2 regions of the Streptomyces sp. P13-3-3 genome follow, and region 1 is predicted to be linked to the other one. Evidence: predicted binding sites of a transcription regulator. Region 1 holds the regulator's gene; the other holds the start of a gene.
What was found. Region 1 encodes HrcA, which represses chaperone genes, less so after heat shock. Its sites were predicted from a motif close to TTNGCACTCNGNNNNNCNGAGTGCNAA; they were not measured.

Region 1 (14,645 bases):
TCGACGTCCCAGCCGTAACCCTCGAGCCAGAAGGCGTACTTGGGCTGGGTGACGAGGGTGCCGTCGACGAGCCGGTAGCGGCTGTCGATGCCGATGACGCCGCCCCAGGTGCGGGTGCCGACGACGGGTCCGATGCCGAGCGCCTTGATCGCGGCGTTGACGATGTCGCCGTCGGAGCCGGAGAACTCGTTGGCGACGGCGACGACGGGTCCCCGGGGCGCGTCGCGCGGGTAGCTCTCGGCGCGCGCCCCGCGCGGCAGGTCCCAGCCGACGATCCGCCGGGCCAGCTTCTCCACCACGAGCTGCGAGGTGTGCCCGCCGCGGTTCTCCCGCACGTCCACGATCAGCCCCTCGCGCAGCACCTCCACGCGCAGGTCGCGGTGGATCTGCGCCCAGCCGGGCGCCTGCATGTCGGGGACGTGGATGTAGCCGAGCCGGCCGCCGGACTTCTCCAGCACGTACGCCCGCCGGTCGGCGACCCAGGCGTGGTAGCGCAGCGGCTCCTCGTCGGCGAGCGGGACGACGACGGCGTGCCGCGGCTCGCCCCCGCCGGCCGGTGACACGGTCAGCTCGACGGGCTTGCCGGCTGTCCCCACCAGCAGTGGCGCGGGTCCGGTGACCGGGTCGACGGGCTGTCCGGCGACGGCGACGATCGCGTCTCCGGGACGGATCGCGACGCCGGGCGCGGCGAGCGGGGAGCGGGCGTCCGGGTCGGAGGTCTCGGCGGGCAGGATGCGGTCCACCCGCCAACTGCCGTCCTCGTGCCGGGAGATGTCCGCGCCGAGGAGTCCCTGCCTGGCTCCGCCGCCGAGGCCGCCGCGCGGCATGACGTAGGCGTGCGAGGTGCCGAGTTCGCCGTGCACCTCCCACAGCAGGTCCACCAGGTCGTCGTGGGTGGCCAGCCGGTCCAGGACGGGCCGGTAGCGGTCCAGGACCCCGTCCCAGTCGACGCCGCTCATGTCGGGACGCCAGAAGTTGTCCCGCATGATGCGGCCGTTCTCGTCGAACATCTGCCGCCACTCGGCGGACGGGTCGACGAACTGGCGGACCCGGGCCAGGTCGACGGTGATGTTGGTGTCGCTGTCGTCGTCGGAGGAGGCGCGCCGGTCGCTCGGCACGACCTTGAGCCGCCCGTCGGTCCACAGCAGCACCCGCTTGCCGTCGCCGCTGACCTCGAAGTGTTCGGCGTCCACGGCGAGGTGCTCGAGGCGCTGCTGGGCGAGGTCGTAGCGCTCCAGGTCGGTCTTGGGGTCCGGGTCGTCGGGCGTGGCCCGGGACGCCCCGAGCACGCCGCGCACCGGGTGGCGCAGCCACAGCACGCCGTCCTTGGCGGCGCGCAGGTTGCTGTAGCGGGCGGCCTCGACCGGGAACGGCACGATGCGGTCGGCGAGCCCGTCGAGGTCGATGCGGGTGGTGGGGGTGCCCTCGCTGTCGGGGGTCTCGTCCCGGTCCGGGGTCTCGAAGGGCCGGCCGTGCCGCTGCGGCCCGAAGGGCGACGGCGTGGCCGCCGCGAGCGTGATCAGGTACGGCCGTACGCCCTCGACGAAGGCCAGGTCGAAGACGTGCTCGTCGTAGACCGGGTCGAAGGAGCGGGTGGACAGGAACGCGAGGTGCTTGCCGTCGAGGGTGAAGGCGGGCGCGTAGTCCTGGAAGCGCAGCGGGGTCGCCTCGGTGACCGACAGGTCGGTGGTGTTGGCGAGCTTGATCTGGCTGAGCGGGCGCGGGCCGGGGTGGGACCAGGCGAGCCAGCTGGAGTCGGGCGAGAAGACCAGTCCGGAGACGTCGCCGTCCTCGCTGCGGTCGACCTCGCGGACCTCGCCGGTCTCCCGCTCGACGAGCAGGAGACGGCCGTCGTGCGAGGCGATCGCGGCACGGCTGCCGTCGGGCGCCATCGCCAGGTCCACGACCCGGCCGAGCTGGCCCGCGGCCAGCCGGCGCGGGGTGGCGCCGGGGACCGGCCCGGTGGCGGGGGCGAACTCCAGGGCGTCGTCGCCCTCGGCGTCCGTCACCCACACCACCCATTCCTCGCCGTCCGCGCGGAAGGTGCGCGGGCGGCGGGCGCGGACGCCCGGGGTGGCGGCGAGGGCGCGGGCGGGGCCGGAGCGGTGGGTCACCCAGTGGACGGTGCCGCGTACGCAGACGGCGCTGCCGCGCGCGGTGTGGTCGGGGGACGCGGAGCCGAACCAGCGGGCCGCGTTCACCGGGAACGGCTGGAGGTCGACGCGCTGCCCGCCGAGCCGGACGTCGAGCCTGCGCGGCTCGGCGGCGTCGAGGTCGTCGAGGATCCACAGCTCGCCGGCGCTGGAGTACACGACCCGGGTGCCGTCGGTGGCGGCGTGGCGGGCGTAGAAACCGTCCAGAGGCGTGTGGCGGCGCAGGTCGGAGCCGTCGGCGAGGGAGGAGTACAGCGCGCCCGTGCCCTCGTGGTCGGAGAGGAACGCGACCCTCCCCCACTCTCGGCCGCGCTCGAGCGGGGGGACCCCCATCCCCACCCACAGCGGGTACTCGATGTTCCCGTCGAGGTCCTCGTGGAGCCGGACGAACTCGCCGTCGCCCTCCCGGTCGATCCACAGCTTGCCCGCGGTGCCGCCGCGGTACCGCTTCCAATGGGACGCGTCGCGGCCGCCGGCGGACAGCAGCACGGTGTGCGGGCCCGCGGCGACGTCGCCGACCGGCCCGTAGGGCAGGGTTTCGGCGGGTCCGCCGTCGAGCGGCACGGCGCGTGCCCAGGTGCGGCGCAGGCTGGCCTGGCCGTACGTGCTCAGGGCGAGGACCCGGCCGTCCGCGGTCCAGCCGCGGACCTGGGTCCTCGCGCTGCCCCAGTGGGTGAGCCGCCGGGCGCGGCCGCCGTCGACGGGGGCGACGTGCACCTCGGGCGCGCCGTCGCGGGTGGAGGTCCAGGCGACGGTGGTGCCGTCCGGGGAGATCCGTGGATGGTTCACCGGCACGTTGTCCGCGCTGACCCGCCAGGCGCGGCCGCCGTCGAGCGGGGCGATCCATACGTCGTCCTCGGCGGTGAAGGCGACCAACTCGCCGTGCAGGTGCGGGAAACGGAGGTATGCGCTGGATGCGACCGATGCAGGCTGTGTCACCCGATCACCCTATGGGCGCGCGTGCGGTCCGGCCAGAGGTTTCGGATCACTTGCCCTCGACGGGGCGACAGGACGGGTACTGGTCGCACCACACCGTCGTGGTGACGGTCACGGTGACCGTGGGCCGCGGCCCCTGCTGGGTGGGCTCGCCCACGCGGGGCGGGCTGTTGGAGTCGCAGTCGCCGAGGCCCTCGACGCGGAACACCTGCCGGCCGTCCACCTTCGCGGTGATGTCCCCGCGGACGCAGGCGTTGTTGACGGCGTGGGTGACCCGTCCGGTGACGGTGATCTCCTTGCCGCCCTCGGTCTCGCCCTCGCAGTCGACCGAGGCGGCGGTCTCCTCCGAGGCCGGCGACGCGGACCTGTCCCGGTCGCCGAAGGACGCGGTGCAGGTGAGCCAGCGGACCTTGTCCTTCTGGCGGTTGAGCTCCTTGGTCACGGTCCCGTCGGTGGTGAGCGCCACGGCGGCGGAGCTGAGGCCGCCGCCCTCGCAGGCGGTCACGCCGGTGACCGCGGCCACGGCGAACACGACGACGGCGGTGTGCCGTCGCCGACGCGGCCCTCCGCGGGCCCAGTTCATCGCCCCCATGCACGGCAGCGTGCCACTGCCGCTCCCGCGGCGGTAGGGCGCATCGGGCCACATGCGCCCCGAGAAAGCCCCTCCGGTGTTCGAGGAGCGGGGTCCGGGGCGAGCCCCGGGGCGTCAGGACCAGCGGCCGGTGCGGCCGAGCAGCAGCGCCGCCGCGGCGGTTCCGGCCGTGGACGTCCGCAGCACACTCCGCCCCAGGCGGTACGCCCGCGCCCCCACGCTCTCGAAGAGCGCCAACTCCTCGGGGGACACCCCGCCTTCAGGGCCGACGACCAGCACGATGTCACCGGCGTCCGGCAACGGAGCCGCGGCCAACGGCTCGGTCCCACTCTCGTGCAGCACCGCCGCGAACTCCGCTTCGGCGAGAAGTGAGGCAACCCCCTTGCTCGTCGCCGCGTCCGCGACCTCCGGGAACCGCACCCGGCGCGACTGCTTGCCCGCCTCCCGGGCCGTCGCCCGCCACTTGGCGAGGGCCTTGGCGCCCCGCTCGCCCTTCCACTGGGTGATGCAGCGCGAGGCCGACCAGGGCACGATCGCGTCGACGCCGACCTCGGTCATGGTCTCCACGGCCAGCTCGCCCCGGTCACCCTTGGGCAGCGCCTGCACGACGGTCAGCCGGGGCGTCTCCACCGGCTCCTCGACGACCTCGCCGAGCCGGACGATCAGCCGGTCCTTGCCCTCGGTGCCGTCCACCTCGCCCGCGGCCCAGCGGCCCGCGCCGTCGGTGAGGACGACCTCCTCACCGGCCCGCAGCCGCTTCACGGCGACGGCGTGCCGGCCCTCGGGGCCGTCCAGGACGTAGCGGCCGGTGCCGTGCGTGCCGAAGTCGTCGACGACGAAGACGGGGGCGGTCATCGGGCGCCTCCGGCCGACAACGCTGTCCGGGCGGCGGCCAGTTCGGCGGCCAGGACCTCCACGAGTTGTCCGGCGGGCAGTTCGCGGGCCATCCGGTGGCCCTGCCCCGCCCACAGCGCGAGCCCCTGCGCGTCCCCGGCCTTGGCGGCGGCCTTGCGCAGGGGCGCGGTGAGGTGGTGGACCTCCGGATAGGCGGCGGGCGCGTACGGTCCGTGCTCGCGCAGGAAGCGGTTGACCAGGGCGCGGGCCGGCCGGCCGGTGAACGCGCGGGTCAGCTCGGTGCGGGCGAAGAGGGGGTTCGTGAGGGCCTGCTTGTGCAGGGCGTGCGCGCCTGACTCGTGGGCGGCGACGAAGGCGGTGCCCAGCTGGGCCGCGCTCGCGCCGGCGGCGCACACGGCGGCGATCTGGCCGCCGCGCATGATGCCTCCGGCGGCGACGATCGGGATACCCACGGACTCGCGGACCTGGGCGACGAGGGACAGCAGTCCGATCCCGCTGCCGTCCGTCTCGGGGACGTCCCGGTGGGTGCCCTGGTGGCCGCCGGCCTCGACGCCCTGGGCGATCACCACGTCCGCGCCGGCCCGTTCCACGGCGCGCGCCTCCTCGGCGGTCGTCGCGGTGACGAAGGCGAGGGTGCCGACGCGGTGCAGCGAGTCGATCACCTCGCGGGCCGGCACGCCGAAGTGGAACGACACGACCGGCACGGGGTTGTCGAGCAGCACGGCGAGCTTGGCGTCGTAGCCGTCGTCGCCGCAGCTCTCGGGGTCGCCCAGCTCGGTCTCGTACCAGGAGGCCTCGCCGGCCAGCTGGTGGGCGTAGACGTCCACGGCGGCCGGGTCGGCCGTCTCGGGCTGGGGCAGGAAGAGGTTGACGCCGAAGGGGCGGGAGGTGAGTCCCCGCAGCTGCTTGATCTCCTGGTACATCCCGTCCGCGGTCTTGTACCCGGCGGCCAGGAAACCGAGCCCGCCCGCGTCGGACACGGCGGCGGCGAGCTGCGGCACCGATACGCCGCCCGCCATGGGCGCCTGCACGATCGGGTGCGGGAAGAGATCGGTCAGTACGGAGGACATGACCGCATGTTGTCACGTCCCCCGACCAACTCCGAATTGACCCTTCCCCTTGGCATAAGCCACTTTTCGCCGGGCCGCCGACCACGCCGGCGGCCCAGGACGAGGGTGGGGATCAACGCCCGTCGGGCGGCCGCTCAGTGCGCGCAGCCGCCCCCGGCGTCCAGCGCTCAACGCCCGTTGAACGCGTCCTTCAACCGCGAGAACAGCCCCTGCTGTCCCGGCTGACCGTGCTGACCCGGGGGCGACCCCCGAACCCCCGGCAGGAGAGCCCGGCGCCACCCGGCACCCAGCGATCAACGCCCGTTGAACGCATCCTTCAACCGCGAGAACAACCCCTGCTGCCCCGGCTGACCGTGCTGACCCGGGGACGACCCCCGGACCCCCGGCAGGAGGGCCCGGCCGCCACCCGGCGCCCAGCGCTCAACGCCCGTTGAACGCGTCCTTCAACCGCGAGAACAACCCCTGCTGCCCCGGCTGACCGTGCCGACCCGGGGGCGACCCCCGAACCCCCGGCAGGAGGGCCCGGCCGCCGCCCGGCGCCCAGCGCTCAGCGCCCGTTGAACGCGTCCTTCAACCGCGAGAACAGCCCCTGCTGCCCCGGCTGGAACTGCCCCGTGGGCCGTTCCTCGCCGCGCAGCTTGGCCAGCTCGCGGAGCAGGCGCTCCTGCTCCGGGTCCAGCTTGGTCGGGGTCTGCACCTCGACGTGCACGATGAGGTCGCCCCGGCCGCCGCCGCGCAGGTGGGTGACGCCCCGGCCGTGCAGCGGGATCGACTGGCCGGACTGGGTGCCGGGCCGGATGTCGACCTCCTCCAGGCCGTCCAGCGTCTCCAGCGGCACCTTGGTGCCGAGCGCCGCCGCCGTCATCGGCAGCGTGACCGTGCAGTGCAGGTCGTCGCCGCGCCGCTGGAACTGCGCGTGCGGCAGCTCGTGGATCTCGACGTACAGGTCGCCGGCGGGGCCGCCGCCGGGGCCGACCTCGCCCTCGCCCGCCAGCTGGATCCGCGTGCCGTTGTCGACACCGGCCGGGATCTTGACCGTGAGCGTGCGGCGGGAGCGGACCCGGCCGTCGCCCGCGCACTCCGGGCAGGGCGTGGGCACGACCGTGCCGAAGCCCTGGCACTGCGGGCAGGGGCGCGAGGTCATGACCTGGCCCAGGAAGGACCGGGTGACCTGCGAGACCTCACCGCGACCGCGGCACATGTCACAGGTCTGCGCGGTGGTGCCGGGCGCGGCGCCCTCGCCGCTGCACGTGGTGCAGACGACGGCCGTGTCGACCTGGATGTCCTTGGTCGTGCCGAAGGCGGCCTCGTCCAGCTCCACCTCGATCCGGATCATCGCGTCCTGGCCGCGGCGGGTGCGCGAGCGCGGCCCGCGCTGCGACGCCGTGCCGAAGAACGCGTCCATGATGTCGGAGAAGTTGCCGAAGCCCCCGGCCCCGAAGCCGCCCGCGCCGCCGGCGCCGCCGGCCTGCGAGAGCGGGTCGCCGCCGAGGTCGTAGACCTGCTTCTTCTGCGGGTCCGACAACACCTCGTAGGCGGCGTTGATCTCCTTGAACCGCTCCTGGGTCTTCGGATCCGGATTGACGTCCGGATGCAGCTCGCGGGCGAGCCGCCGGAAGGCCTTCTTGATCTCTTCCTGCGACGCGTCGCGGCGTACGCCGAGTACGGCGTAGTAGTCCGTGGCCACCTATGACTCCGCCAGGATCTGTCCGACGTACCGTGCCACTGCGCGTACCGCTCCCATCGTTCCGGGGTAGTCCATGCGGGTCGGTCCGACCACGCCGAGCTTGGCGACAGCCTCGCCGCCCGAACCGTAGCCGACCGACACGACGGACGTGGAGTTGAGTCCTTCGTGGGCGTTCTCGTGACCGATCCGTACGGTCACACCCGGATCCTGCGCCTCGCCGAGCAGCTTGAGGAGCACGACCTGCTCCTCAAGCGCCTCCAGGACGGGCCGGATCGTGAGGGGGAAGTCGTGTCCGAAGCGGGTGAGGTTGGCGGTACCGCCGATCATCAGCCGCTCCTCGTTCTCCTCGACGAGCGTCTCCAGGAGGGTGGAGAGCACCGTGGAGACCGTACCGCGGTCGTCGGCCTCGAAGGCCTCCGGGAGGTCCTCCACCAGACCGGGCACATCGGTGAACCGGCGGCCCGCGACCCGGCTGTTGAGCCGCGCCCGCAGGTCGGCCAGGGACGCCTCCCCGAACGGCGCCGGGCAGTCGACCATCCGCTGCTCGACCCGGCCGGTGTCGGTGATCAGCACCAGCATCAGCCGCGCCGGGGCGAGGGCCAGCAGCTCCACGTGCCGCACCGTCGAACGGGTCAGCGACGGGTACTGCACCACGGCGACCTGCCGGGTGAGCTGCGCGAGCAGCCGCACCGTGCGGGCCACGACGTCGTCGAGGTCGACGGCGCCCTCGAGGAAGTTCTGGATGGCCCGCCGCTCGGGCGGGCTCATCGGCTTGACGCCGGCCAGCTTGTCGACGAACAGCCGGTAGCCCTTGTCGGTGGGGATGCGCCCGGCGCTGGTGTGAGGCTGGGCGATGAAGCCCTCCTCCTCCAGGGCCGCCATGTCGTTGCGCACGGTGGCCGGGGAGACGCCGAGGTTGTGCCGCTCGGTGAGGGCCTTCGACCCGACGGGCTCCTCGGTGCCGACGTAGTCCTGGACGATCGCGCGCAACACCTGGAGCCTGCGTTCACTGAGCATCGCGCACACCTCCAGCTGGCTTCCGCCCGGTAACGGCCCTGGCACTCTTCGCACGCGAGTGCCAGACTTCCCCGGCCCAGTGTACGGCCGGGGGGTACGACGTCGGCAAGGCCGGTCCGCGCGGTGGTGCCGGGTGACGTCCTCCCCGCTAGCGTCCCGGTCATGACCGTGACTTGGGAAGAGTCGGGATGGGAGCAACTGGCGCCGGGGGTCGGGCGGCGCCGGCTTCCGGGGTGGGACTGCACCGCGGGGCTCGTGCTGGGCGCGGACGGCGTCCTGGCCGTCGACGCGGGCTCGTCCCTCGCCGAGGGCGCGCGGTTGCGGACCGGGGCGCGGGAGCTGACCGGCCGCCGTGTGACACATCTCGCGCTCACCCATCCCCACTTCGACCACGTCCTGGGGGCGCCGGCGTTCGCGGACGCGGAGGTGTACGGCGCGGTCGGCCTGAACGTGGCGCTCGCCGGGCGGGGGCGGGAGGAGCTGCGGGCGGACGCGGTGCGCTGGGGCCTCGACCCGGCGGCGGCCGAGGAGGCGGTGGCGGCGCTGGTCCCGCCCCGGCACGCGGTGTCCAGCGAGTGGACGCTGGACCTGGGTGGCGGCCGCCGGGCGCTGCTGGCGAACGTGGGGCCCGGTCACACCGCGTACGACCTGGCGGTGCTGGTGCCCGGCGACCCCGAGGTGGTGTTCTGCGGCGACCTGGTCGAGGAGTCGGACGAGCCGCAGGCGGGCCCGGACGCCGTGCCGTCCCGCTGGCCGGCCGCGCTGGACCGGCTGCTGCGGCTGGGCGGCGAGGACGCGGTGTACGTCCCCGGCCACGGCGCGGCGGTCGACGCTGCGTTCGTACGGGCCCAGCGGGACGCGCTGGCGGCGCGGTTCGGCGTGTCGGAGTGATCACCGCACGGGTGTTCCTCGTATCGTCGGCAGAATGCGCCAGTACTCCGCCGATCTGACCCCTCCGTGGAAGAAGCCGCAGTCCGTCCCCGAGGTGCCGGCCGAGCCGGGCCTCGTGGTGGAGGAGCCCGGCACCGGGTTCTGCGGCGCGGTGATCCGCTGCGAGGCCGGCACGGTGACCCTGGAGGACCGCTTCGGCAAGCACCGGGTGTTCCCGCTGGAGCCGCGCGGTTTCCTGCTGGAGGGCCGCGTGGTCACCCTGGTCCGCCCCTCCTCCGGCCCGGCCCGCCCCACCCGCACGGCGTCCGGCTCGGTCGCCGTCCCCGGCGCGCGGCCGCGCGTGGCCCGCGCGGGGCGCATCTACGTCGAGGGCCGGCACGACGCCGAGCTGGTCGAGAAGGTGTGGGGCGACGACCTGCGGATCGAGGGGGTGGTCGTGGAGTACCTGGAGGGCGTGGACGACCTCCCGTCGATCGTCGACGCCTTCGCGCCCGGGCCCGACGCGCGGCTCGGGGTGCTGGTGGACCACCTGGTGCCCGGCACCAAGGAGTGGCGGATCGCCCAGGGGGTGACGAGCGAGCACGCGCTGGTGGTGGGGCATCCGTACATCGACATCTGGGAGGCCGTGAAGCCGGCGTCGGTGGGGATCGAGGCGTGGCCTCGGGTGCCGCGGGGGGTGGACTGGAAGACGGGGGTGTGCGAGGCGCTGGGGTGGCGGGTCGCGAACACGGGCGAGGCGTGGAAACGGATTCTGGACTCCGTCCACTCGTACAAGGATCTTGAGCCTCAGCTCCTGGGACGGGTGGAGGAACTGATCGACTTCGTGACGGCCCCGTCGTAAGGACCGGTTTCCTCGCCCCCGCCGCCCCTTCCCGTCCCGTCGGGGGCTGCGCCCCCAGACCCCCCTTGTCGGCCCTGGCGGGCCTCGTCCTCAAACGCCGGACGGGCTGAAATCAGCCCCTCCGGCGTTTGAGGAGCGGGGTCCGGGGCGGAGCCCCGGGTCGGGTACGGGAAGGGGCGGCGGGGGCGAAACCCTCTGGTCAGTCGACCAGGTCGCGGACCACCGCGTCCGCCAGCAGCCGCCCCCGCAGGGTGAGGGCCGCACGGCCCTCCGCGAAGGGCTCGGGGCGGAGCAGGCCGTCAGACAGCGCGCGGTCGGCCGCCGCACGCCCCTCCTCCCGGAGTAGATCCAACGGCACCCCGTCCAGAAGCCGCAGCTCCAGCAGAATCCGCTCCACCCGCCGGTCCTCGACCGACAGCACCTCCCGCCCGGCCCCCGGCGACCTCCCCTCCGCCAGCGCCGCCGCATACGCACCGGGGTGCTTGACGTTCCACCACCGCACCCCACCGACGTGGGAGTGGGCTCCCGGCCCGGCCCCCCACCAGTCCGCACCCCGCCAGTACAGCTCGTTGTGCAGGCAGCGCGACGCCTCCGAGGTCGCCCAGTTCGACACCTCGTACCAGGAGAAGCCCGCCCGCGACAGCATCTCCTCGGCGATGAGGTACCGGTCCGCGTGGACGTCGTCGTCCGTCATCGGCACCTCCCCCCGCCGGATCCGCCGGGCCAGCTGTGTGCCCTCCTCGACGATCAGCGCGTACGCGCTGACATGGTCGGGCCCCGCCCCGATCGCCGCGTCCAGCGAGGCGCGCCAGTCGTCGTCCGACTCCCCGGGCGTGCCGTAGATCAGGTCCAGATTGACGTGGTCGAACCCGGCCGCCCGCGCCTCGGCGACGCACGCCTCGGGCCGGCCGGGGGTGTGCGTGCGGTCGAGGATCTTCAGTACGTGCTGCCGGGCGCTCTGCATGCCGAAGGAGATCCGGTTGAAGCCGCCGGCCCGCAGCTCGGCGAGGTAGGCGGGGTCGACGGACTCGGGGTTGGCCTCCGTCGTGACCTCGGCGTCCGGCGCCAGCCCGAACTCCTCGCGGATCGCGCCCAGCATCCGTACCAGGTCGCCGGCGGCGAGCAGGGTGGGCGTGCCTCCGCCGACGAACACCGTGCGGACCGGCCGCGGGTCGTCGCCGAGCACCTTGCGGGCCAGCCGGATCTCGTCGACGAGGGTCTCGGCGTAGTTGTCGCGGGAGGCCAGCACGCCGCCGGTGCCGCGCAGCTCGGTCGCGGTGTAGGTGTTGAAGTCGCAGTAGCCGCAGCGGGTCGCGCAGTACGGGACGTGCAGGTAGAACCCGAGGGGGCGGTCGGCCGCCCCGGCGAGCGCGGACGCGGGCAGCGCGCCGTCGGCGGGGACGGGCTCGCCGTCGGGGAGTGCGGAAGGCATGTGCTCCATTGTCCCGCACCGCGCACGATCCCCTTCCGCCCACCTGTAGGGCCGCACTCGGCTGTACGGCCTCACTCGGCCTGGAGCACCAGCAGGGCCATGTCGTCCGCCGGGGGCCGCGCGTCGAACTCGTGCACGAGCTGGGTGATCCGGTCCGCTATCGCCCCGGCCTCCATCCCGGCGCAGCCCGCGAGCGCCCGGGCCAGTCCGTCCCCGTCGTCGAACTGCCGGGATCCGGAGCGCCGCTCGGTGACCCCGTCGGTGACGCAGAGCAGGCTGTCGCCGGAGTACATCTCGAAGGTCTCGCCGGTGTACCCGGCGTCCTCGACCACCCCGAGCAGCGTCTGCGGCTGGGCGACGGCCCGGACACCGCCCTCGGGGTCGAGGAGCAGCGGGAGGGGGTGGCCGGCGGAGGCGAGGGTGCAGCGGACGCCGCCCTCGAAGGGCACGAGCTCGCCGTAGAGGAGGGACAGGAAGCGGGTCTGGGGGCCGTCGCCGGGGGCGGCGGGGCGCGCCCCGGCCGCCACCAGCGCGCGGGCGGCGGCGTCCGCGGCCTCGGTGGCGTCGTCGAGGAGGAGCTGGTTGAGCCGGTCGAGGACGTCGGCGACGCGGTAGCCCTCGCGGGCGAGCAGCCGCAGCCAGGGGCGGACCAGGCCGATGACGACGGCCGCCTCGGGCCCCTTGCCCTGGACGTCGCCGACGGCGAAGCACCAGCGTCCGTGGCCGGCCGGGAAGAGGTCGTAGAAGTCGCCGCTGGGGCCTCCCTTGTCGCACGGTTCGTGGACGAGGGCGCTGCGCACGCCGGGGATCTCGGCGACGGCGCCGGGCAGCAGGCCCCGCTGGAGCACGGCGCTGATGGTGGCCTGGCGGGCGTACTGCCGGGCGGCCCCGATGGCGAGCGCGACGCGCCGGCCCAGGTCCTCCACGAGCCCGGTGATCTCGTCGGGGAAGCGGTCGATGCCGCCGCGCCCGATCACCAGCGTGCCGAGCGGCCGGCCCCCGGCGACGAGCCGGTACGCGAGCGCGGCCCCGGTGCCCTCGGCGCCGTCGGCCGCCTCGGTGTCCCCGGTCTCCGCGGCGGCGTCGTGGACCGGCCACGGGTACGGCACGGGCCCGGTGCCGAGCGGGTCGTCGGAGTGGGGCGGCGGGGTGCGTTCGAGCGCCCGGCTCAGCTCCTCCACCAGATGCTCGCCGGCGTGCCAGACGCGGGCGAGGCGGCCTCCCGTGCCGGGCCGGCCGCCGTGCGCGGTGGCCTCGTCCTCCAGCCAGACCGCGCACCAGTCGGCGAGCCGCGGCACGATCAGCTGGCCGGTGAGGGAGGCGACGAGGTCCTCGTCCAGCTGTCCGGCGAGCAGGTCGGACGCCTCGGCGAGGAAGGACAGCGCGCCCCGGCCCAGCCAGGCGCCGTCGCGTCCGGGGCGGCGGGCCAGCCAGTCGTCGCCGTAGGAGGCGGCACGCCAGGCGTCCCGGGGGCCGTCACGCGGGCCCTCCCGGGGTCCGTCGTGGCCGCGCGGGGCGAGCGGGTCGGAGGCGAGGAGAGCGGCGGCGCGCAGGTCCCGCGCCGGGGCGCGCTCCCCGGCGTACGCGGCGGGCGGGCCGGCGGGCGCCTCCTCCCGCGTCGGCAGCCGCGCCCACACGGTCTTGCTGCCCGCGCGGTAGGTGACGCCCCAAGACTCGGCGAGGGCGGCGACCAGGCGCAGGCCGCGCCCGTACTCGGGGATGTCGTGCGCCGGCGCCTCCGCGGCGTCGTCGCGCGGCGCGCGGGAGGGGTGCCGGTCGGCGACCTCGACGACGAGCGCGCCGGTGTCCTCCTCCAGCCGGCAGGTCAGGTGCACGTCGGTGCCGGCGTGCACGACCGCGTTGGTGACCAGCTCGCTGGCGACCAGGGCGGCGTCGTCGCCGACGCGGCCGGTGAGGAGGTCGGCGCCGTCCGCCGAGGACTGCGCCCACTCGGTGAGCGCCTTGCGCAGCATCGCGCGTGCCGAGCCCGGCGCGAGGGGGCTTCCGGACAGCGTCGCCTCCACCCGCGTGCGCCCCCGCACGTCGGAGGCGCACGAGGTGGTCTCCCGTTGGGTCGGAATGGCCCGCATGGGCAGCTCCCCGGGCAGTTCGTACGAAGAGAACTCGATCGCTTGCCGACAGGGTGACAGAACGGACCCGCCCATAAGCGTGGAGTCACGAAAGTGGATCGCTTGTCGGGGGAACAGTGCTACACGTTCGGTCGAGAACGGCGCCGCGACCGCTCGTTTCCGGTCACCCGGGGACGAGAAGTGGCGGGCCCGCGCCGCTCGGCGCGGGCCCGCACGACAGAAGCGCTCGCGTCAGGGAAGCCCTGCCGTCCGGAGGGCCCTGCCGTCAGGAGGGCCCTCACCTCGAGGCAGCCCTCGCCTCAGGGCAGCCCTCACCTCAAGGCAGCCCTCGCCTCAGGGCAGCCCTCACCTCGAGGCAGCCCTCGCCTCAGGGCAGCCCTCACCTCAAGGCAGCCCTCGCCTCAGGGCAGCCCTCACCTCGAGGCAGCCCTCGCCTCAGGAGAAGTCGAGGACCAGGCGCCCCCGCAGGCCTCCCGCCTCCAGCAGGCGGTGCGCCTCGGCCGCGTCGGAGGCGGGCAGCACCTTGGCGACGCGCAGGGACAGCACGCCCTGCTCGGCCTGGAGCCGGAGGGTGTCCAGCAGGGCGGTGTCCTCGCGGACGCTCGCCACGAGCACCGGGGCCACCGTCACGCCGCGCTCGGCGGGGCCCTGCCAGCCGCGGAGGGAGACGAGGGTGCCGCCGTCCGCGACCGCGGGGACGGCCTCCTCGCGCTGGTCGGAGCCGTCCACCAGCCCGGGCACGCCGTCGGGCGCCAGGTCGCGGACGCGGGCGGCGACGTCCGCGCCCCGGTCGACGACGTGGTCGGCGCCGAAGCCGCGCACCAGGTCGCGGTCGTGCGGGGCGGCGTCGGCGACGACGGTCAGCCCGTCGGCCTTGGCGAGTTCGATCGCGTAGCCGCCGACGGCGCCCGCCGCGCCGGTCACGGCGACGGTCGCCCCCTTCGGCAGGGCGAGGGTGTCGAGGGCCAGCCGGGCGGTGGCGGCGTTCATCAGGAGGGTGGACGCCTCGGCGTGGTCCGTCCCGGCGGGCGCGGGCACGACGGACTCCGCGGGCACGACGATCTGTTCGGCGTACGCGCCA
Region 2 (14,645 bases), 890 kb from region 1:
GAAAGGCGGTTGCGCCGGGCGTCCCGTCCGGCCAGGGTGCCGGGGATGACCGTCCCACCGGGAGTTGATGTGCCGTCCCCCCGTACCCCCTCCGTCAGCACGTTCCGCATCACGGACGACAAGGCCGGGCCGTACGGCATCGCGGCCGGCCCCGACGGCGCGCTCTGGCTCACGCTGGTGCACCGCGGCAGCGTCGCCCGCCTCGCCCTCGACGGCGCGTTCGAGGAGTACACCCTGGACGCGGCCGGCTGCCGTCCCACGGTCGTCGCGGCCGGCCCGGACGGCGCGCTGTGGTTCACCCGTCATCAGGACCACCGGATCGGTCGCGTCACCACGGACGGCGAGGTGACGTCCTTCCCGCTGCCGACCGCCGACGGCGGGCCGTACGGCATCACGGCGGGGCCCGACGGCGCGCTGTGGTTCACGGAGACGACCGGCGACCGCATCGGCCGCATCACCCCCGGCGGGGAGGTCACGGAGTTCGCGCTGCCGGTCGCGGGCGGCTTCCCCTCCGCGATCACCACGGGCCCGGACGGCGCGCTGTGGTTCACGCTGAACGGCGCGAACGCGATCGGCCGCATCACCGTCGACGGCGACACCGCCGTGCATCCCCTGCCCACGGAAGCCGCCGGCCCGGTCGGCATCGCCGCGGACGGGAGGGCGGTCTGGTTCGCCGAGATCCTGGCGGGACAGATCGGCAGGATCCTGCCCGACGGCCGGATCACGGAGTTCCCCCTGCCCGAGCGCTCGGCCAAACCGCACGCGGTCGTCGCCGCGGCCGACGGTGAGTGCTGGTTCACGGAATGGGGCGCGGGCCGCGTCGGCCGCGTCACGGAGACCGGCGAGATCACCGAGCACGCCCTCCCGGACCCGTCATCCGAGCCCCACGGCATCACCGTGGGCCCGGACGGCGCCCTGTGGACGGCCCTGGAGACGGGCGGGGTGGCGCGGGTGGAGAGGCTGCCGTGACGCCGTACGTCCAGGACCCCGCCCGGCGCACCGGGACAGGCGAGCGGGCCGAGCCGATGCCGTGACGCACCGGACGTGACCGGAAACAATGGGGTCATGGCCGACACCCAAGACCTCCGTGACCGTTTCGTCCGTGCCCTCGAAGGCGCGCGGGGATCCTCGGAGGGCCCTGATCCCGTGCCGTACGCGGAGCATCTGCTCGCCCGCTGGCAGGAGCCGCAGCGGCGGTACCACACGGTCGATCACCTCACGGCGGTCCTTGACCGCGTCGACGAGCTGGCGGACCACGCCGACGACCCCGACGTCGTACGGCTCGCCGCGTGGTTCCACGACGCCGTCTATCTGCCGGACCGGTCCGAGAACGAGGAGCGGTCCGCCCGGCTCGCCGAGCGCGCGCTGCCGGAGGCCGGGGTGTCCGCGGCGAAGACCGAGGAGGTCGCCCGGCTGGTGCGGCTCACCGTGACGCACGACCCGGCCGACGACGACCGCGACGGCCAGGTGCTCTGCGACGCCGACCTCGCGATCCTCGCCGCCGCGCCGTCGGCGTACGCCGCCTACACCGCCGCCGTCCGCGAGGAGTACCACTTCGTCCCGAACGACGACTTCCGCGAGGGCCGCGCCGGCATTTTGCGCCAACTCCTCGGCCTGCACCGTCTGTTCCGCACCCCGTACGGGCAGGAGCACTGGGAGGCCACCGCCCGGTACAACCTGCGCGCCGAGCTGGAAATGCTGTCGACCCCGCCCCCGCCCTCCGCCTAGCCTCCCCCTCATGCACGCATCGGGAGCGGAACAGGTGGAGGCGGCCGTCGCGCACAGTGTGGCGGCCCTGGGGGCGGTCACCGACCGCGACTGGGCGGGGGTCCGGGCCGGACGGCTGGAGTGGACCTGCCGGGAGACGGCCGAGCACGTCGCCGGCGATCTCATCGGGTACGCGACGCAGCTCGCGGGCCGTGAGCAGGACGCGTACGCGCCCTTCGACATCGCGCTGCTGGACGACGCGGACAACGCGGGCACCCTCCGCGTGGTGTCCGCCATGGGCGTCCTGCTCGCCGCCGCCGTCCGCACCACCCCCCGCTCCGTGCGCGCCTTCCACCCGTTCCCCTTCCGGCACGCGAGCCGTGAGGGCTTCGCCGCGATGGGCATCGCCGAGGTGCTGCTGCACACGCACGACATCGCCGAGGGCCTGGGCATCGCGTACGAACCGCCCGCCGATCTCTGCGAGTTCGTGCTCACGCGGATCTTCCCGCACGTCCGGCCGGGCCCGTCGCCCTGGCCCACGCTGCTGTGGGCGACCGGCCGCGGCGAGCTGGAGGGGCGGGAGCGGGTCACCACGTGGCGCTGGTACAACAACCCGGTGCTGCGCTCCGAGCGGCTCGACCTGGAGGGCGTCACCCCGGCGGTCGCCGCGAGCCTGTCCGTCGCGGGTGACGGCGGCTTCACCTGGGCGGGCGGCGCCCCGGCCGAGGGCACGCGCGTGGGCGCCGGCATCGGCGTCAAGCAGTACGAGGAGGGCACGTTCCTCCCGGAGTGGGGCATGTACGTGCTGGTCCGCCGGGAGGACGACCGCGCGGTGGGCGCGATGGGCTTCCACGGCGCGCCCGCCGACGGCCGGGTCGAGATCGGCTACGACCTCGTCGTGGAGGCGCGCGGGAACGGCTACGCGACCGAGGCGCTGCGCACCCTGTCGGCGTGGGCGCTCGAGCAGGACGCCGTGCACACCGTGGTGGCCGTCGTCGAGGAGCCGAACGTGCCGTCGCAGAAGGTCGTGACCCGCGCCGGGTTCACCGAGGTGTCCCGGCAGGAGGGCCGGATCACCTACGAGCTGCGGGCCTGACTCAGACCTGACGGCCCGTCCGCCAGGCTCCCTTGCGCCGCCGCAGCCCCGCCCCGTGCAGCAGCCGCACCACCTCGCGGCTGCTGACCTCGACCGCGCCCGCGCGCACCGCGTCCGCGTACCGGTGGGCGGGGATGTCGTAGTGGTCGCGTTCGAAGGCGCGGCGGGGCACGCCGAGGCCGGCGGCGAAGAGGTGCAGCTCGGCGTAGGAGACGTCGCTCACCAGGTGGGACCAGAGGCGGCCGTGGCCCGGCCAGGCGGGCGGGTCGATGTACACGGTCACGTGGCGTCCGCCCCGCCGAGTCCGCCGACCGCCGCGACCTTCACGCCCGCCTTGTGGCACACCCAGTGCGGGTCGGGGCCCAGCTCGGGCTCGACCTCCAGCGCGTGCGGGTCGCCGCTGCCGCACACGGGACACAGCGGCCAGCGTCCGTACCGCTCCAGCAGGGCGTCCTGCACGTCCTGCGCGACGAGACCGGCCAGGAAGCCGGCGCCCTCCGGCCACTGCTCGACCCACCAGCGGCGGTGCGCGACGGAGTCCTCGACCAGGGACACGACGTCCGCCTCGGCGACCCCGCGCGACATCAGGTCGGCCAGCACGAGGGCGCGTGCCGCGTGCAACGCTTGTTCCAGGGGCGGAGGGGGGCCGGGTGCGTGCTGGGGGTCCATGTCCCCATTGTGCGCACTCTTGACCCGGAGCCCGCGACGAAAATATCTTTCATTTCGTGACCAATGACGTGAAGGAAATTTTCGGGAGCGCCGGCGCCCCACCCGCGCCGCCCGCGCCCGCCGCCCTCGCGGCCAAGGTGCGCACGCTCGCCCCGTCGATGACGCGCTCCATGCAGCGCGTCGCCGAGGCCGTCGCCGACGACCCGGCCGGCTGTGCCGCCCTCACGGTCACCGGCCTCGCCGAGCTGACCGGCACCAGCGAGGCCACGGTCGTCCGCACGGCCCGCCTGCTCGGCTACCCGGGCTACCGCGACCTGCGGCTCGCCCTGGCCGGCCTGGCCGCCCAGCAGCAGTCCGGGCGCGCCCCCGCGATCACCACGGACATCGCCGTGGACGACCCCATCGCCGACGTGGTCGCCAAGCTCGCCTACGACGAGCAGCAGACCCTCGCCGACACCGCCGCCGGACTGGACACCGTCCAGCTCGCCGCCGCCGTGACCGCCCTCGCGGGCGCCCGCCGCACCGATGTGTACGGCGTCGGCGCGTCGGGACTGGTCGCCCAGGATCTCACCCAGAAACTGCTGCGCATAGGCCTGATGGCGCACGCCCACAGCGACCCGCACCTCGCCGTGACCAACGCCGTGCAGCTGCGCTCCGGGGACGTGGCCATCGCCATCACCCACTCCGGCACCACCGGCGACGTCATCGAGCCGCTCCGGGTCGCCTTCGAGCGCGGCGCCACGACGGTCGCGGTCACCGGCCGCCCCGACAGCCCCGTCACGCAGTACGCCGACCACGTCCTGACCACCTCCACGGCCCGCGAGAGCGAGCTGCGCCCGGCCGCGATGTCCTCCCGTACGGGTCAACTGCTCGTCGTGGACTGCCTGTTCGTGGGTGTCGCCCAGCGCACCTACGACGCCGCGGCGCCCGCCCTCTCGGCGTCGTACGAGGCGCTGGCGCACCGCCACCGGGCGACCCGCAGGGGTCCGTGAGGGCGGACCCCGCCGCGCACCGGCCGCGTGCGCGCCCCCGCCGTACCCCCTTCCGAGCCGCCGGCCCCGACCGAAAGAACACCGCCCATGACCTCCACCTCGCCCGACCGTGATCTGCGCTCCCAGCTCGAGACCCTGACCACCGAGGCGTACCGGCCGGAGCTGGCGGACGTCGACCGGCTGCCCACGCCGGAGATCGCCCGGCTGATGAACGCCCAGGACGCCACGGTCGCGGGCGCGGTCGCCGGGCAGGTGCCCGCCATCGCCGCCGCGATCGACGCCGTGGCGGAGCGGATGGCGCGCGGCGGCCGGCTGGTCTACGCCGGCGCGGGCACGGCGGGGCGGCTGGGCGTGCTGGACGCCTCCGAGTGCCCGCCCACCTTCAACACGGACCCCGCGAGGGTCGTCGGCCTGATCGCGGGCGGGCCCGAGGCCATGGTGAACCCGGTCGAAGGCGCCGAGGACTCCCCCGAGCTGGCCGAGTCCGACCTCGCCGCGCTCGGCCTCACCGCCGACGACACGGTGGTCGGCATCTCCGCCTCCGGCCGCACCCCGTACGCGGTCGGCGCGGTCGCGTACGCCCGGAAGCACGGGGCGCTCACCGTGGGACTGTCGTGCAACCGGGACAGCGCGCTCGCGGCGGCGGCCGAGCACGGCATCGAGGTGGTCGTGGGCCCTGAGTTCCTCACCGGCTCCACCCGCCTCAAGGCCGGCACGGCGCAGAAGCTCGTGCTGAACATGATCTCGACGATCACGATGATCCGGCTCGGCAAGACCTACGGGAACCTGATGGTCGACGTGCGCGCCTCCAACGAGAAGCTGCGCGCCCGCTCCCGCCGGATCGTCGCCCAGGTCACGGGCGCCGACGACGAGGCCGTGGAACACGCCCTCGCCGCCACGGACGGCGAGGTCAAGAACGCGATCCTGGTACTGCTGGCCGGCGTGGACGGCCCGACGGCGGCCCGGCTCCTGGACGAGTCCGACGGCCATCTGCGGGCGGCGCTGTCCCGCGCGGGCGGGTGAGGGGCGCGCCCCTGGTGAGAGGCGGGCTTCCGGGCCCCAGATGAGGGTCTAGCCTCGCCGCCGCAGCCCCGCGTACACCGTGGTGCCGAGGACGAGCGCGGTCAGGCCGACGGTGGCGGCGAGGGTGATCCGTCTGCTGTCCTCCTGCTCCGGGCCGTCCGGCATCCGCGGGTCGAGGAGGTCCAGCGGGTCCTTGACGATCGTGACCCGGTCGCCCGCCTTCGCCTGCCCGAAGCAGTTCTCCTGCTGGGAGACCCGGTGGACGCGCCGCTCGCCGTCCAGCTCCCGGAGCGTGCAGAACATGCTCGGTCCCCGTCGGCGCTCCTCGTCGACGACCTGGACGACCACGGCGTCCACCGGCTCGCCCACCGCCCCCATGTACCCCTCGTACACGGCGGGAGAGGCGAACATCATCAGGGCGAGACCCCCGAAGGAGACGGTGACCGCCGCGCCTGCCCGGTGCCAAACGCCGCCCACGAGCCACGCCGCGACGGCGACGGCCGCCAGGCCGACGACGACACCCAGCCACGTGACCCACGCGGCGACGGCGGCGCCCAGGAGCAGCCCTGCCGTCACCCCGAAGGCCCACAGCAGGGAGTTGCCGATCTTGCGCCGCTCCCCCGCGGGCCGGACGTCCTCGGCGCCGTCCGGCACCGGTACCGCCCCGGTCCCCCTCATCTTTCCCCCGCCCTTTCGACAGTCGTCCGTCCGACCAGGCATCGTAGGGCCTGGCCGTTCCGGCACCAGGGCCACCCTGGCCGCGCTTCGTGGTGCACGCTGGAGCAATGGCCCCACCCACACGGAGACCACCATGAACCACGCACAGCTCACCGCCCTCGGCCGGGCGCTGCGTGTGCTCGGTGAGCACGGCGAGGCGCTCTCCGCCGACACCCCGGACTCCCGGCTGCACGAGGTGCGTGACGACCTGCGGCGGGCGCTGGACCTGCTGGAGGACACCGTCACCACGGCGCCGCCCAGCACGCGCTGCGCCGAGCACCCCACGGGGCCGGTCGACGAGAGCGCCCCGGACCTGTGCCTGCTCTGCGAGACCAGGCGTCGCGCCGCCCGCCGCGCCGAGTTCAACGGCCCGGCCCCGCAGGCCCGGCCCGCCGGTCCCGCGCCCTCGCGCTACGGGGTGCGCGGCGACCGCCCGCAGCCGCAGCAGCGCTGGCTGCCGGAGATGTGGAACGGCCAGGCGTGGCAGCTGTGCGGCACCCCGCGCCGCGACCGCCGCGAGGCGGAACTCTTCGTCAAGGCCCAGCTCCGCACGGTCCGCCCGGCGATGGCCTACCGCGTCGTCCACGAGTTCACCGACTACGAGGTGCTCCGCGTCTGGGGCAACCCGGTCCACGTGGACATCGAACCGATGGGCAACATCTGAGCCGCGCGAGCCTCACGGCTCCTTGAACGGCACGGGGCGCGGCGCCCTGGCGTGACTCACGGCTGCCGACCAGCCACCCCGAGAGCGGGCGGCCCGCCCTCCGGGCCCCCGGCCCGAGCGTCTGGCGCGTCACCCCCGACCCGCCCGCCGGCCGGCCCCGCCACCGGGCCTCGGGCCGCCTGACGCTCCGGGCGCCGGTCCCCGGCAGTCGGGTCCGGCCGCCACGACGGCGGGACCCACAGCCCCAAGCACGCCGAGTCCGAAGAACCCTCGGACCGGCACGAGCCGACCGCGCGACCCCGCGCCAACGGAGCCGCCCCGAAGCGTCACCCCCGGCCCGCCCGCCGCCCGGCCCCGCCACCGAACCCCAGACCGCCTGACACTCCGGACGCCGGCCCCCGGCAGCCGGGGCCAGCCGCCACGACGGCGAGACCCACAGCCCCAAGCACGCCGAGTCACAGGGCTCCTCGGACCGGCACGAGCCGACCGCGCGACCCCGCGCCATCGGAGCCGACCCGGTCGGACGGCCCGTCGCGCTCTCGGGGCCGACACCGCATCCATGCCGGTGTTCGGGCTCACCCCGAACACCGAGCGGCGGCCACCCCCCGATGTCCTCGGGACAGTGGCCGCCGTCTCGTCCGGGCGCCGGCGAGCACTCCGCCCACCCGCCCGCAGGTGTCACGCCTTCGCCGGCTCCGCGGCCTCGGGCGCGCCCTCGGTGACGAGTGACTCCGCCCCGGCGGTGCCCCGCTGCTTCGGGATGAACGCCGCCACCACGAAGCCAAGCAGCGCCGCGCCCGCGCCGAGGGCGAGGACCGCGCGGAAGGCGTCCTCGGACGGCAGCGCGTACGGGCCGAACCGGGTCGTCATCTGCGCGAGGACCACACCGGCGACCGCGCTCGCCACGGACGTGCCGATGGAGCGCATCAGCGTGTTGAGGCTGTTCGCGGCGCCCGTCTCGGAGGCGGGCACGGCGCCCATGATGAGGGTCGGCATGGCGCCGTAGCAGAAGCCGATGCCGGCGCCGATGACGCAGGACGCCAGCACGAAGTGCCAGACCTCGCTCATCATCGCCACGTTCAGCCCGTAGCCCGCGGCCACGATCAGCGCGCCGATCATCAGCGTCACCTTCGGACCCCGCGCGCGGGAGACCAGCGCCGAGACCGGGGCCAGCGCCATCATCACCAGGCCGGACGGCGCCATGACCAGACCGGCGCTCAGCAGCGACTGGCCGAGGCCGTAACCGGTCTGCTCCGGCAGCTGCAGCACCTGCGGGATGACCAGCGACATGGAGAACATCGCGAAGCCGATCGCCACGGAGGCGAGGTTGGTGATCAGGACCTGGGGACGGGCGGTGGTGCGCAGGTCCACCAGCGGGCGGTCGGTGCGCAGCTCGAAGAAGCCCCAGGCGAGCAGGACGACGACGGACGCGGCGAACAGGCCGAGCGTGGTGCCGCTGGTCCAGCCCCAGTCGCCGCCCTTGGAGATCGCGAGCAGCAGGCAGATCAGTCCGGCCGCCATACCGGCCGCGCCCACCAGGTCGAACCGCCCGCCGGTCCGCACCTTCGACTCGGGCACCAGCGCGAGGACCAGCACGAGCGCGACGACGCCGAGCGCCGCGGAGGTCCAGAACAGCGCGTGCCAGTCGAAGTTGTCGGCGATCAGGGCGGCGAGCGGCAGGCCGAGCGCGCCGCCGACGCCGAGCGAGGCGCTGATCATCGCGGTGGCGGAGCCCAGCCGCTCCGCGGGGAGTTCGTCACGCAGGATGCTGATGCCCAGCGGGATGACACCGGACGACAGGCCCTGGAGGGCACGGCCCACGATCATCGGGGTGAGGCTGTCGCTGAGTCCGGCGACGACCGAGCCGACGACCAGCATGGCCATGCTGAGCAGCAGCATGCGCCGCTTGCCGTACATGTCGCCGAGCCGGCCCATCACGGGCGTGGCGACGGCGGCGGCCAGCAGGGTGGCGGTGACGGCCCAGGCCGCGTCCGACGCCGAGGCGTTCAGGTACTGCGGCAGCTGTCCCACGATCGGGATCACGAGCGTCTGCATCAGCGAGACGACGATCCCGCCGAGCGCCAGCACGGGTACCACGGCACCCGTCCTCGGCGGCGCGGCGGTGCCGGTCGTGACGGATCTTTCGGGTGCGTCGGACATGAAGGAGGTCTCCGGAAGAGTCAGATCTGCTTGACTCGGGCAACTTTAATCTCCTTGATTGACGCAAGCAAATGAAAACCACGTGACAGTCACATGACATGGACCACGCAGCAGAGAGGCGCGGCGCCCTCCGCCGGAGGACACCGCGCCACGCCCGGAACCGGGCCGGGACTCAGCTCAGCGAGGTCAGCGACGCCGCGTCGTACGAGGTCAGCTCGTCGAAGCGGCCGGCCAGCACCTTCGCCGCCCACTCCGGGTCCTGGAGGACCGCACGGCCCACCGCGACCATGTCGAACTCGTCGCGCTCCAGGCGGTCGAGCAGGTCGTCGATGCCCCGCAGCTCGGCACCCTCGCCGAGGAAGGCACGGCCGAACTCGCCGTCCAGGCCGACCGATCCGACCGTGATGGCGGGACGGCCGGTCAGCTTGCGGGTCCAGCCGGCCAGGTTGAGGTCGGAGCCGTCGAACTCGGGGAGCCAGTAGCGGCGGGTGGACGCGTGGAAGGCGTCGACGCCGGCCGTGGTGAGCGGGGTGAGGATCGCCTCCAGCTCCTCGGGGGTCTCGGCGAGACGGGCGCCGTAGTGGTCGGACTTCCACTGCGAGAAGCGGAACACGACCGGGAAGCCGGGCGACACGGCCGCGCGCACGGCCTGCACGATCTCCACGGCGAACCGGGTGCGGGCCACCGGGTCGCCGCCGTAGGCGTCGGTGCGGCGGTTGGTGCCCGCCCACAGGAACTGGTCGATGAGGTAACCGTGGGCCCCGTGCAGCTCCACACCGTCGAAGCCGATGCGCTCGGCGTCGGCCGCCGCCTTCGCGAACGCCGCCACGACGTCGTCGATGTCGGCCTGGGTCATCTCCTTGCCGCCCTCGGCGCCGTCCAGGCGCAGCCCCGACGGGCCGACCGCCGGCGCCTCCGGGAAGGGCGGCTGCCCCTGCTCGCGGACCATGCCGACGTGCCACAGCTGCGGCACGATCCGGCCCCCGGCCGCGTGCACCGCCTCCGCGACCTTCGCCCAGCCGGCCAGCTGCTCCTCCCCGTGGAACCGGGGGATCCGGTCGCTGATGCCGGCGGACGGGTGGTCGACGTACGTGCCCTCGGTGACGATCAGCCCCACCCCGGCGGCGGCCCGGCGCGCGTAGTACGACACGACGTCCTCCCCCGGCACGCCGCCCGGCGAGAACTGGCGGGTCATGGGCGCCATGACGATGCGGTTGGGCACGGTCAGGCCGTTCAGGGCGACAGGCCGGGCCAGGACCTCGGCGGCACGTCCGGTGGCCTCGGAGGCGGCGACGGTCATAAGGAGAACTCCTCGCGGATACTCGACGGTATGTGTACGTGCATACAACGCACTCTCCGTCGAACCCGCGCACGGCGGTGAGCATTCCCGTCCCTCCCCCGCCCGTACCCGTGACACCGGTCACCTCGTGAGGGCGCCCGGACACGCCGAAGGGCGGCACCCCCTGTGCGGGAGTGCCGCCCTCCGGACCTCGGACGGGTCCGAACCTGACGGGTCAGGCTCAGAAGTCCATGTCACCGCCGGGCATGCCGCCGCCGGCCGGGGCCGCGGCCTTCTCCGGCTTGTCGGCGATGACGGCCTCGGTGGTGAGGAACAGCGCGGCGATCGACGCGGCGTTCTGCAGCGCGGAGCGCGTCACCTTGGCCGGGTCGATGATGCCTTCGGCGATCATGTCGACGTACTCGCCGGTCGCGGCGTTCAGACCGTGGCCGACCGTGAGGTTGCGGACCTTCTCCACGACGACGCCGCCCTCGAGACCACCGTTGACGGCGATCTGCTTCAGCGGGGCCTCCAGGGCGAGCTTCACGGCGTTGGCGCCGGTCGCCTCGTCACCCTCGAGCTCCAGCTTCTCGAACACCTGGGAGGCCTGGAGCAGGGCCACGCCACCACCGGCGACGATGCCCTCCTCGACGGCCGCCTTGGCGTTGCGCACGGCGTCCTCGATGCGGTGCTTGCGCTCCTTGAGCTCCACCTCGGTGGCGGCGCCGGCCTTGATGACCGCGACACCGCCGGCGAGCTTCGCCAGGCGCTCCTGCAGCTTCTCGCGGTCGTAGTCCGAGTCGCTGTTCTCGATCTCGGCGCGGATCTGGTTCACGCGGCCCTGGACCTGGTCGGCGGAGCCGGCGCCGTCGACGATGGTGGTCTCGTCCTTGGTGATGACCACCTTGCGGGCCTTGCCCAGCAGGTCGACGGTGGCGTTCTCCAGCTTGAGGCCGACCTCCTCGGAGATGACCTCGCCGCCCGTGAGGATGGCGATGTCGCCGAGCATGGCCTTGCGGCGGTCGCCGAAGCCCGGGGCCTTGACGGCGACGGACTTGAAGGTGCCGCGGATCTTGTTGACCACCAGGGTCGACAGGGCCTCGCCCTCGACGTCCTCGGCGATGATCAGCAGCGGCTTGCCCGACTGCATGACCTTCTCCAGGAGCGGGAGCAGGTCCTTGACGTTGGAGATCTTGGAGTTGGCGATCAGGATGTACGGGTCGTCGAGGACGGCCTCCATACGCTCCATGTCGGTGGCGAAGTACGCCGAGATGTAGCCCTTGTCGAAGCGCATACCCTCGGTGAGCTCCAGCTCCAGACCGAAGGTCTGGGACTCCTCGACGGTGATGACGCCTTCCTTGCCGACCTTGTCCATGGCCTCGGCGATGAGCTCGCCGATCTGGACGTCGGCGGCGGAGATGGAGGCGGTGGAGGCGATCTGCTCCTTGGTCTCCACGTCCTTCGCCTGCTCGAGCAGGGCGGCGGAGACGGCCTCGACGGCCTTCTCGATACCGCGCTTCAGGGCCATCGGGTTGGCGCCGGCGGCGACGTTGCGCAGGCCCTCCTTGACCAGGGCCTGGGCGAGGACGGTCGCGGTGGTCGTACCGTCACCGGCGACGTCGTCCGTCTTCTTGGCGACTTCCTTGACCAGCTCGGCGCCGATCTTCTCGTACGGGTCCTCGAGCTCGATCTCCTTGGCGATGGAGACACCATCGTTGGTGATCGTGGGGGCGCCCCACTTCTTCTCGAGGACGACGTTGCGGCCCTTGGGGCCGAGCGTCACCTTCACGGCGTCCGCGAGCTGGTTCATGCCGCGCTCGAGGCCGCGCCGCGCCTCCTCGTCGAACGCGATGATCTTGGCCATGTGAAGTGGTCCCTCCAGGACTGGGGGTGATTCCTTCGGACCGCGCCCGCGCCCGCGACGGACGGCTCGCCGGCCGTGTGGTTCCTTGCCCCACGTGACCTGGCGGGCCTCACCGACCCGGTCCTTCGTTGTCACTCTCACCTTCAGAGTGCTAACGCCAATGATTAGCACTCGACCCCCGAGAGTGCAAGGCGCGCTCGCGGAGCGGCGGTAATTTCGAGAGGTCCCCGAGAGCCCTGCGAGCCAGTGGCGCCAAGGGCTCCGACCGGCGCTCAGCCACGGGCGAACACGGCGCGCGCGGCGCGTGCGCCTAGGCATGACGAAGGGCCCGCACCCCGAGGGGTGCGGGCCCTGTCGCCGGCAGAAGATGTCGCGTGCTGCTGGTAGCGCGTTCAGGCGGTGACGCGAACCATGTCGGCCTGCGGGCCCTTCTGACCCTGCGAGATCTCGAACTCGACCCGCTGGCCCTCTTCAAGGGTGCGGTAGCCGTCCATCTGGATCGCGCTGTAGTGGACGAAAACATCCGCACCACCGTCGACCGCGATGAAGCCGTACCCCTTCTCCGCGTTGAACCACTTGACGGTGCCCTGAGCCATGCCTAACTCCCCTATTACTGGCCCTTGCACAGATCCACACTTCGCGGACCCGGGTCAGACCTCACCCCCCAACGGTTGGGGGCGTGCGCCGGAACGCGTCGACCGCGGCTGAATGTATCTGTCCAACTGCCGTCTGCAACAGGTCAATCGGACGAGAAATCTGGACGCTACCGGTCCGGAATGTGGCAAGAATTCGCCAGAATTCAGGGCAAGTCGGGCCGGGCAAAGGAGACAAAGGCCGCGAAAGGAGCCCGCACTTTGGCTACATCCAGTCGGGTCCGCGGCAGGAATTCAGGGTTCTCGATCAATGGATCGGGAGCGCGTTCCCCAACTCTACCGCGCTCAACCTCATGGAATTGCCCCCTCCGGATCTCTCACGGAGGGGGCAAAGTCCTGAACGCTCGGTAACGGTCATTACCGAAGGTAATGATCAGCCTCCGGCGACCGCCGGAATGATCGAGACGCCGGCACCCTCCGGGGTGGCCGTCTCCAGCCCCTGCTCGAAGCGCACGTCGTCGTCGTTGACGTACACGTTCACGAACCGGCGCAGCTTGCCCTGGTCGTCCAGGACCCGCGCGGCGATGCCGGTGTGGTTCTTCTCGAGGTCCTGGATGACCTCGCCCAGGGTGGTCCCCTCGGCGGCGACCTCGGCCTTGCCCCCGGTGTAGGTGCGCAGAATGGTAGGGATACGAACGGTAACGCTCACTTTGAACCTCCGGTCAGGAAATGGCGAAGCGGCTCAGACGAGCCCGGCCTCACGGAACGACTCAAGACTGGGACGAATCGTCGCCGTGAGCCCCGTCCCCGCCACCGCGTCCAGCGTCTTGAGCCCGTCCCCGGTGTTCAGCACCACCGTGGTGAGGGACGGATCCAGCACCCCGTCCTCGATCAGCTTCTTCGTCACGCCGACCGTGACCCCGCCCGCGGTCTCCGCGAAGATGCCCTCGGTCCGCGCCAGCAGCTTGATCGCCTCGACCACCTGCGCGTCCGTGACGTCCTCCACCGCGCCGCCGGTGCGCCGGGCGATGTCGAGCACGTACGGCCCGTCCGCCGGGTTGCCGATGGCCAGGGACTTGGCGATGGTGTCCGGCTTCTGCGGGCGGACCACGTCGTGCCCGGCCTTGTACGCGGTGGAGACCGGCGAGCAGCCCGCCGCCTGGGCGCCGAAGATCTTGTACGGCTTGTCCTCGACGAGCCCGAGCTTGATCAGCTCCTGCAGACCCTTGTCGATCTTCGTCAGCTGCGAGCCGGACGCGATCGGGACCACGATCTGGTCCGGGAGCCGCCAGCCGAGCTGCTCGCAGACCTCGTACGCGAGGGTCTTGGAGCCCTCGGCGTAGTACGGCCGCAGGTTGACGTTGACGAAGCCCCAGCCCTCGCCGGCCGGGTCGCCGATCAGCTCGGAGCAGAAACGGTTCACGTCGTCGTAGTTGCCCTCGATGCCGACGAGCTCGCCGCCGTAGACGGCGGCCATGACGATCTTGCCCTGTTCCAGGTCGTGCGGGATGAACACGCAGGAGCGGAAGCCGGCCCGGGCGGCGGCGGCGCCGACCGCGCCGGCCAGGTTGCCGGTGGAGGAGCAGGACAGGGTGGTGAAGCCGAAGGCGCGCGCGGCCTCCAGGGCCTGGGCGACGACCCGGTCCTTGAAGGAGTGCGTGGGGTTGCCGGAGTCGTCCTTGACGTAGAGGCCGCCGGTGACGCCCAGTTCGCGGGCGAGGTTGTCGGCCTGGACGAGCTTGGTCCAGCCGGGGTTCAGGTTGGGCTTGGTCGCCACGTCCGCGGGGACGGGCAGCAGCGGCGCGTAGCGCCAGATGTTCGCGGGACCCGCCTCGATGCGCTTGCGGAGCTCTTCGGTGTCGTACCCGGAGAAGTCGTAGG

Region 2: the regulator HrcA is predicted to act here: its motif matches at 12,336-12,362, upstream of groL (chaperonin GroEL).

Annotation. Positions count from the first base shown of each region.
Region 1 covers NZ_CP192228.1:1,321,030-1,335,674, reverse strand. The annotation lists gene ACQZOG_RS06035 (S41 family peptidase) at 1-3,029, opposite strand, end outside; gene ACQZOG_RS06030 (hypothetical protein) at 3,139-3,681, opposite strand; gene ACQZOG_RS06025 (16S rRNA (uracil(1498)-N(3))-methyltransferase) at 3,796-4,536, opposite strand; gene ACQZOG_RS06020 (nitronate monooxygenase) at 4,533-5,606, opposite strand; gene dnaJ (molecular chaperone DnaJ) at 6,154-7,293, opposite strand; gene hrcA (heat-inducible transcriptional repressor HrcA) at 7,294-8,310, opposite strand; gene ACQZOG_RS06005 (MBL fold metallo-hydrolase) at 8,473-9,201, shown strand; gene ACQZOG_RS06000 (DUF3097 domain-containing protein) at 9,236-10,042, shown strand; gene hemW (radical SAM family heme chaperone HemW) at 10,242-11,474, opposite strand; gene ACQZOG_RS05990 (SpoIIE family protein phosphatase) at 11,546-13,564, opposite strand; gene ACQZOG_RS05985 (NADP-dependent oxidoreductase) at 14,000-14,645, opposite strand, start outside.
Region 2 covers NZ_CP192228.1:433,312-447,956, reverse strand. The annotation lists gene ACQZOG_RS02170 (Vgb family protein) at 46-969, shown strand; gene ACQZOG_RS02165 (HD domain-containing protein) at 1,066-1,728, shown strand; gene ACQZOG_RS02160 (GNAT family N-acetyltransferase) at 1,763-2,803, shown strand; gene ACQZOG_RS02155 (DUF4031 domain-containing protein) at 2,805-3,086, opposite strand; gene ACQZOG_RS02150 (hypothetical protein) at 3,083-3,472, opposite strand; gene ACQZOG_RS02145 (MurR/RpiR family transcriptional regulator) at 3,529-4,464, shown strand; gene murQ (N-acetylmuramic acid 6-phosphate etherase) at 4,552-5,487, shown strand; gene ACQZOG_RS02135 (hypothetical protein) at 5,536-6,165, opposite strand; gene ACQZOG_RS02130 (hypothetical protein) at 6,299-6,868, shown strand; gene ACQZOG_RS02125 (MFS transporter) at 7,547-9,028, opposite strand; gene ACQZOG_RS02120 (NADH:flavin oxidoreductase) at 9,201-10,328, opposite strand; gene groL (chaperonin GroEL) at 10,549-12,171, opposite strand; gene ACQZOG_RS02110 (cold-shock protein) at 12,564-12,767, opposite strand; gene ACQZOG_RS02105 (ubiquitin-like small modifier protein 1) at 13,198-13,473, opposite strand; gene thrC (threonine synthase) at 13,507-14,645, opposite strand, start outside.